Regions from separate parts of the Polaromonas sp. P4_F9 genome, predicted to be linked through region 1. Evidence: riboswitches for the same ligand, from Rfam matches in the RefSeq annotation. Region 1 holds a riboswitch; the other holds the start of a gene.
The links. Region 1 has a riboswitch for glycine ahead of AC1DUB_RS15350 (D-amino acid dehydrogenase). Riboswitches for the same ligand answer to the same signal wherever they lie in the genome.
Positions count from the first base shown of each region.

Region 1 (4,169 bases):
CCTTGCCCAATTTTCTTGCCTGCCTCTGAATCCTGCTCTGAATTTCGCTCTGCATTCCGCTGTGTGTGCTTCATGGTTGCCTACATTTTGTGGGGCGCACTGACGCCCAGCACCTTGAGGCCATTGTGCAATACCTGCGCCGTCGCGGCGACCAGCGCCAGGCGCGCCAGCTTCACGGCTTCGTCGTCCACCAGAATCCGCTCGACGTCGTAATAGCTGTGGTAGCAGGCGGCCAGCTCGCGCAGGTAAAAGGCCACGTCGTGCGGCGCCAAACCGGCGGCCGCATTGCTAAGCATGTCGGGGTACTTGGCCAGCAGCAGCATCAGGGCCTGGGCTTGCGGGCTGACCAGGGCCGACAGGTCCACGCTTTTCAGCTGGCTCTGATCGCCGCTCTGCGCGGCCCAAGTGCCGAGAATCGAGCATATGCGCGCATGGGCGTATTGCACGTAGTACACCGGGTTTTCATTGTTCTTGGCCAGGGCCAGGTCGATGTCAAAGACGTACTCGGTGTCGGGTTTGCGGCTGAGCAAAAAGAAGCGCACGGCATCCGCGCTGGTCCATTCGATCAGGTCGCGCAGCGTGACATAGCTGCCGGCGCGCTTGGAGATCTTCACCTCTTCGCCATGGCGCACGACGCGCACCATGGTGTGCAGCACGTAGTCGGGGTAGCCCTGCGGAATGCCGGCGCTGGCGGCCTGCAGCCCGGCGCGCACGCGGGCAATCGTGCCGTGGTGGTCCATGCCCTGGATGTTGATGGCCTTGCTGAAACCGCGCTCCCATTTGGCCAGGTGGTAGGCCACGTCAGGCACAAAGTAGGTGTAGCTGCCGTCGCCCTTTTTCATCACGCGGTCTTTGTCGTCACCGTAATCGGTCGACTTGAGCCACAGGGCGCCGTCCTGTTCGTAGGTTTTGCCGGCGTCCTTGAGCTTTTGCACCGCACTGTCGACACGGCCCGAGCTGTACAGGCTGGACTCGAGGTAGTAGTTGTCAAACCTGACCGAGAAGGCCCGCAGGTCCAGGTCCTGCTCATGGCGCAAATAGGCCACGGCAAACTGCCGGATCGAGTCCAGGTCTTCGACGTCACCGCTGGCGGTGAACTCCCGGTCGTCGGACTTGACGGTCTTTTTGGCCAGAAAGTCATTGGCGATGTCGCCAATGTAGTCACCGTTGTACGCGGGCTCGGGCCAGCCGGCATCGCCCGGCTTGAGGCCTTTGGCGCGCGCCTGCGTGCTGGTGGCCAGGGTCTGGATCTGCACGCCGGCGTCGTTGTAATAAAACTCGCGCCACACATCCCAGCCCTGCGTGTCGAACAGGTTGCAAATCGCATCGCCCAGCGCCGCCTGGCGGCCATGGCCCACATGCAGCGGCCCGGTCGGGTTGGCCGAGACGAACTCCACAATCATGCGATGCGGGCTGTCGGCCAACTGCATGCCGTACTGGTCTGCACCCTGCAACACTTCCCGCACCACCTGCTGCTTGGCTTCGGGCTTGAGCCGGATATTGAGAAAACCGGGGCCGGCGATTTCAACTGCGTCCACCCAGCGCGCAAACGCGGGCGCCTGGAGCAGCAGCCCGCGCAGGTTTTCCGCCACCTGGCGCGGGTTGAGCTTGAGCGGTTTGGCCAGCTGCATGGCCGCGGTGGAGGCAAAATCGCCATGGGCCGCCACCTTGGGCGACTCGAAGGCTGCCGCCACGGTATTGTCAGGCGCCATGGTTTTGAGGGCCTGGCCCAGGGCGTCCAGCAAGTCTTGTTTGATTTGAAGCATGGAGAGATTTTAAAGGTGTGGCCCCCACGCTTTTCACTGCGTGTAATGCGCTGCCCCCCAAGGGGGCCGTATTTTCCTTGGGGCGGCCCAGCGGAAAATGCCCTCAAGGCGCTGATATTTCCCTGACTTGACCCGCTCAAACCGCCCATGGCAGAATCGGGGCTCATTCAAGAGAGCGCTGTTGCCCTGCAACGGCCGCCGAAGGCGCAATCTCCCATGATCGCTCAGGTCCCCGTATTGAATGAAACATGCCGAATCTGGAGAGAGCTGCAGCGCAACGCTGCCGCCACCGAAGGAGCAAATCCTGGCCGTCAGCCCCGCTGATGCCGGGCTGAATCTCTCAGGTACCAAGGACAGTGGGAGCGGCACCAGCACTGGTGCACGCTGCCGCCCTGAAATTCACGATCAATTTCATAGCTGCCTGCGCGCATCCGTGCTGGCCTGTTGCCTTGTTTTCCTTGGGAATTTCATCATGAAAGTTACCGTTTTGGGCGCCGGCGTGACCGGCATCACCTCCGCCTGGTTTTTGCGCCAGGCTGGCCACGAGGTCACCGTGGTCGACCGCCAGCCGGGCGCCGGGTTGGAAACCAGCTTTGCCAACGGCGGGCAGATTTCGGTCAGCCATGCCGAACCCTGGGCCAACCCGGGCGCGCCCCTGAAGGTGCTGAAGTGGCTGATGCGGGAAGACGCGCCGCTGCTGTTTCGCCTGCGCCCCGACCTGAACCAGTGGCTCTGGGGCCTGGACTTTTTGCGCCAGTGCACGCCGGGCCGCACCCGGCACAACATCAAGCAGATGGTCAACCTGGGCCTGTACAGCCGGGCCACGCTGCAAAAGCTGCGCGCCGACACCGGCATCAATTACCAGCAAAAGACCGAAGGCATCCTGCACTTCTACACCAGCGAGCAGGAATACGCCGATGCGCAGGGCCCGGCCACGGTGATGCGCGAGTACGGCTGCGAACTGGACATGAAAACGCCCGATGAATGCGTGGCCATCGAGCCCGCGCTGGCGGGCAGCCGCTCGCAAATCGTCGGCGGCAGCATGACGCCCAGCGACGAATCGGGTGATGCGCATGCCTTCACCCGCCAGCTGGCAGCCCTGTGCGCCGACGCGGGCGTGAATTTTTTGTACAACACCCGCATCGTGGGTGCACGCAAAGAAGGCGACACGCTGACGGCGGTGCAGATTGCCAGCGCCGAAGGGGTGGTGAGCGAGCTGAAGTCCGACGCCTATGTGATGTGCCTGGGCGCCTACAGCCCGCAGTGGGCCAAACTGCTGGGCCAGACCTTGCGGATTTACCCGGCCAAGGGTTATTCAGTGACGCTGCCGGTCATCAACGAAGCCGCGTCCTACAACGTATCGCTCACCGACGACGAGTACAAGCTGGTGTTCTCGCGCCTGGGCAACCGCCTGCGCATTGCGGGAACGGCTGAATTGAACGGCTACAGCACCGACTTGAACCTGGTGCGCTGCGAGGCGATTGTGCGGCGCGTGCGCCAACTCTTCCCCGACATGACCGACGGGCGCGATGCGCAATACTGGACCGGCCTGCGCCCGGCCACGCCGTCCAACGTGCCCTACATCGGCGCCTCCAAAACCCGCAACCTGTTCCTCAACACCGGCCACGGCACGCTGGGCTGGACGCACTCCTGCGGGTCGGGCGCGGCGATTGCCGACATCGTCAGCGGACGCGCACCCCAGGTGGACTTTGCCTTCACCGGCCAGGTGCCTGAGCGCAAACGGGTGTCATTGGGCCGGCCCGCAACACAGGCATAAATCGGCTAAATCGGCTAAATCGGCTAAATCGGCTAAATCGGTCGAGTTGGCGGGATTCGCTGCCATCCGATTGGCGCGGGCGGCGCCAGCGACTGGCAGGCTGTTGAAATTCGCACGGCGCCACTGGCCCTGCCAATCAGCAGCAGCCTGCTAGGCCGTCGGCCGGATGTGAAATTTCCCGTCCGTCACCAGCGCGTCATCCACTTCGACCACCGACACGCTGCGCACCTGCGCGCCGGCCGGTCCGCGCCCCGCCCAATCGATGATGTTCTGGACTGCCTGGGCTTCGCCGGCTACGGTGGCCTCCACGGAGCCATCCAGGCGGTTGCGCACCCAGCCGGAGAGCCTGAGTGCGTGGGCTTGCTCCGCGAAGGCCGCACGGTAGCCGATGCCCTGCACCAGACCGGCGATGCGCAACTGTTTTGCCATGTCTCATCCCCCTTGTGTTCTGTTGCCGGATGCGCTGTTGCTTCTTCAGCAGCGTTGCCAGATATTTTCCGCCAACGCTGGCCAGCAGGCGACGATCCGTTTCGAATCGAAAATTCGGGATAGCGCAGATCGTCGCGCCAGCGCGGGCCCTAGATCAGCAAAGCGCGGGCGGCGTCTTTCACCGCCTGCGTGAGGCG
Region 1 covers NZ_JBFUJT010000016.1:40,593-44,761, forward strand. Annotated here, with positions in the region: gene argS (arginine--tRNA ligase) at 81-1,766, opposite strand; glycine riboswitch at 1,925-2,016, shown strand; gene AC1DUB_RS15350 (D-amino acid dehydrogenase) at 2,239-3,543, shown strand; gene AC1DUB_RS15355 (acylphosphatase) at 3,694-3,972, opposite strand; gene AC1DUB_RS15360 (HTH-type transcriptional regulator ArgP) at 4,122-4,169, opposite strand, start outside.

Region 2 (4,169 bases), on a different contig from region 1:
TGTGCACTTCGTCGGCCTCATCAATGCCGATGTGGCGTGCGATGAATTCAGAGGGGTTTTCAAGCTCGCCCAGCGGCTTGGCGGATTGCATCAACATATCGGGAGTTCCGTGTCAGGCGGTTTCAAAAATCAGGCTGCGGAAAACTGGGTGTAGCTGGTTTCGTCCATCAGGGCGTCCAGCTGCGAGGCGTCGGACAGTTTGATTTTGAAGAACCAGCCGGCGCCCAGCGGGTCGCTGTTGGCCAGCGACGGATCGTTGCGCAGGGCTTCATTGACTTCAACGACCTCGCCGCTCACGGGCATGTAGACGTCCGCGGCGGCCTTGACCGATTCGACTACGCCGGCAGTTTCTTTCTGCGCCAGGGTGGCGCCGACGGCAGGCAGGTCGACAAACACCACATCGCCCAGCGCGTCCTGCGCATGAACCGTGATGCCCACGGTGGCGGTGTCGCCGTCAATCTTGAGCCATTCGTGGTCTTCGGTGTATTTGACAGTCATGAGGTTCTCCAGAAGTTCAAAAGTTCAGTGAAAAGGATTCAACAAAAAGATTCAGCAAAAAAGATTCAGCAAGTTGACGTGAAAATAGAACAAGAGGTGGCGGCGAAGGGCGACGGTCAAAGGCTTGGACATTCAGCCGCGGTAGTAGTGGTTGGGCACAAACGGCATGGCCGACACTTCCATCGGAACGGCCTTGCCGCGCACCAGGGCATTCACCCGCGTGCCGATGGCGGAAAACTCGGGGCTCACGTAACCCATGGCCACCGGCTGGTTGATGGTGGGGCCGAGCAGGCCGCTGGTCACGGTGCCAATGGTCGCACCTGCGGTGCTTTGCAGTTCGGTGTGGTCGCGCACAGGCACGCGTTCCAGCGCCACCAGGCCCACGCGCTTGCGGGCAAGCGTCGCCGGGTCGGCCAGCTGCGCCAGAATTTTTTCCGCACCGGGAAATCCTCCGGCGCGCGCGCCGCCGGTGCGCCGGACCTTCTGGATGGCCCAGTTGAGTGCCGCTTCCACCGGCGTGGTGCCGGTGTCAATGTCATTGCCGTAAAGGCACAGCCCCGCCTCCAGCCGCAGCGAGTTTCGCGCGCCCAGCCCAACAGGCTTGACTTCGGGCTGGGCCAGTAGTGCCCTGGTCAGCGTCTCCGCCTGCGATTCGTGCACCGAGATTTCGAAACCGTCTTCGCCGGTGTAGCCGCTGCGCGTGAGGAAGCAGTCGCAGCCCGCCACCGTGAAGCGGCCGCCGGTCATGAACACCAGTTTTTCAACGCCCGGCGCCAGGCGCTGCAAGGCGGTTACCGCCTGCGGCCCCTGCAGGGCCATCAGCGCCATCTCCGGCATGGGGATGACTTGGCACCGGCTGCCGATCTTTTGCTGGATGTGCGCGATATCACCGACCTTGCAGGCCCCGTTCACAATGAGGAACAGGTCGCCGCCTCCGGCGCTGTCGTGCATGTTGCGGTTGAAAAACATCAGGTCATCGATGATGCCGCCGTCGTCATTGAGCAGCAGGCCATAGCGCTGCTTGCCGGCGGGCAGGTCGACCACATCGACGGGCAGCAGGGTTTCCAGCGCAGCCGCCGAATCGGGGCCCACCAGGCGCAACTGGCCCATGTGGGACACATCAAAAAGGCCTGCCGCCTGGCGTGTGTGGTGGTGCTCGACCATCAGGCCCGCAGGGTACTGCACCGGCATGGAATAGCCCGCGAATGGCACCATGCGCGCGCCCAACTCTGCGTGCAAGGCATGCAGCGGTGTTTTGAGAAGATCCTCAGGGGTGGCAGAAGAAGAGGGGGCAGAAGAGGCGTTAGACAAGGCATTCTCCGGGGCAAACATGAATCCATGACCCATGGTCATGCGCTGCCCCTGCTGTCCACTTTACCTGAGAGATTCACCTGGCGATGCAGGCTTGCTCCTTCGGTGGGCCGCCTCAAAAGCGGCCTCTCTCCAGTAGGGAACGTTTTCCGGCGCCAGACGCCGGAAAACGGTTGCCAGTCCTTTTGCCTGAGCGTTCAGTGCACCATGGGAGTTAACTTCATGGTGTTCGTGCGCCTTCGGCGGTTTTCGCGGTGAAAACTCTCTCCTGACCTCTCAAGTGTAACGGATGCCGGATTCAGCGATTTGCACCCGACGGGGCGTTATCAGGTGCTATTTGAAGCCCAGCACATGGGGCAGCCAGGTGCTAAGCGCAGGCAGGAAAGTCAGCAGCACCAGCACCGCACCGTGCGCCCAAAGGAAGGGCATCAATTCCCGCACCAGCGGGCCCATGGGTACACGCGATACGTTTGATGTGACAAATAACAGGCCTCCCACCGGCGGCGTAATCATGCCCAGCGTGAGGTTGTAGATGACGATCATCGCAAAATGGATGGGATCTATGCCAAGCTTGACTGCAACGGGCGCAAGAATCGGCGCCAACACCATCACACCGGGCAGCGGCTCAATAAAAATGCCAAACAGCAGCAAAAAGATGTTCACGATGATCAGGAACATCCAGGGAGACAGATTCATCCCGATGATCCAGTCCGCCATCAGTTGCGGCAGGCCCTCGATGGTGAGAATCCATGCGAAAGAGGCGGACAGGCCAATGATGATCAGCACCGAAGCCGTGAGCAGGGCAGAGCGCGCCAGGATGTCGGGCAGGGCTTTCCATTCGAGTGTCCGGTAAACGAATTTGCCGCAGACCAGCGCGTAAAAAACAGCCACCACGGAGGCTTCGGTGGGGGTGAACCAGCCGGCCCGCATCCCGCCCAGAATCAGCACTGGCAGCAGCAGCGCAGGAATTGCCTTCCAGGTGGTGCGCCAGACCTCCGGCCACGGCGGCATGCCGCCGTCACCTTTGTAATTGCGTTTTTTGGAAACATGGAAATTGACAACGCACATCGCCACCGCAATCAGGATGCCGGGTAACAAACCTGCGACGAAGAGTGCGCCGACAGACACGTTATCGTCCTGCAGGGCATAGATGATCATGATGATCGACGGCGGAATGATGGGCCCGACAATGGCTGTCGCGGCTGTCAGGGCGGCAGCATAGGAGCGGTCATAGCCAGCCTTGTCCATCATGCGGATCAGCATGGAGCCTGGCCCCGCGGCATCGGCCAGGGCGGAGCCGGAAATGCCGGAGAAAAAGGTCAGCGACACCACGTTGGTGTAACCCAGGCCGCCTCGCTTGTGGCCGACAAATTGCCCGGCAAAGCGCAGCAGTACCTCTGTGAGCGAACCACCGCTCATCAACTCGGCGGCCAGAATAAAAAACGGCACAGCCATCAGGGGGAAGCTGTCTACGCCGGTAAAGGTTTCCTTGAGCAGTACAAACAGCGGGTAGTTCTCCGCGAGAATCAGCGTGGCTGCGGTGGCCAGGCCCAGTGCAAAGGCAACTGGTACGCCAATGGCGAGAAAAAAGCAGGCTGAAATGATCAGCAGCAGGCTGGCGTTCATAGGGATGCACTCGCAGTCGCATCAAAATGCGCGTCTACGGCAAACAGCCGGTCCTGCACATAAACCCGCACGATCAGCAACCAGTGCACGACCAGCAGCACGCCGCCAACCGGCATGGCCGCGTAAATATAGGCAAACGGAATCTGCGTGGCCGCCGTCAGCTGAAACATGGTGCGGCCCATGTACAGCCAGCCGTACCAGATCATGAAACCGAAGAAGGCGAACAGCAGCGCAGCCACGACAGCCCGCGTGATGATGGCCAATGGCCGGGGCAGCGCATCCTGGAGATTTTCTACAGCGATGTGGCCGCCGTACCGAAGTACCGGTCCGGCACCGAGAAACGTCAGCCAGATCATCATGTGCCGGGAGACTTCTTCGGCCCATTCAATCGACTGGTTGGTCAGGTAGCGCAATGCCACGTTGACAAAAATGATGACGGCCATGGCCGCCAGCAGCAAAATCAGCGCCCAGCGGTTGGCGCTGAGGAAATAGCGTTCGAAGGTCTTCACTGTTGTTCTCGATTGTTCAGCCTGATTCTGCTGGCGGTGATCGCCAGGTGCGACGGGCTGGAGCCTTCCAAAAAAATGCCGCCCGGATAAAGCCGGGCGGCGCCAGGGTTTCGACGCTTAGCGTACGTCCTGGATCTTTTTGATATTGTCGGCGCCAAACTCCTTGGCATAGCTCGCGTAGGCCGGCTTCAGTGCTTCCCGGAAGGCGTTGCCGTCGACTGTCTT
Region 2 covers NZ_JBFUJT010000021.1:25,143-29,311, reverse strand. Annotated here, with positions in the region: gene gcvP (aminomethyl-transferring glycine dehydrogenase) at 1-97, opposite strand, end outside; gene gcvH (glycine cleavage system protein GcvH) at 130-498, opposite strand; gene gcvT (glycine cleavage system aminomethyltransferase GcvT) at 631-1,809, opposite strand; glycine riboswitch at 1,854-1,955, opposite strand; glycine riboswitch at 1,977-2,090, opposite strand; gene AC1DUB_RS18215 (TRAP transporter large permease) at 2,143-3,435, opposite strand; gene AC1DUB_RS18210 (TRAP transporter small permease) at 3,432-3,944, opposite strand; gene AC1DUB_RS18205 (TRAP transporter substrate-binding protein) at 4,062-4,169, opposite strand, start outside.
Region 2: linked by a shared signal. The riboswitch ahead of gcvT (glycine cleavage system aminomethyltransferase GcvT) and the one ahead of AC1DUB_RS15350 (D-amino acid dehydrogenase) in region 1 are both predicted to bind glycine.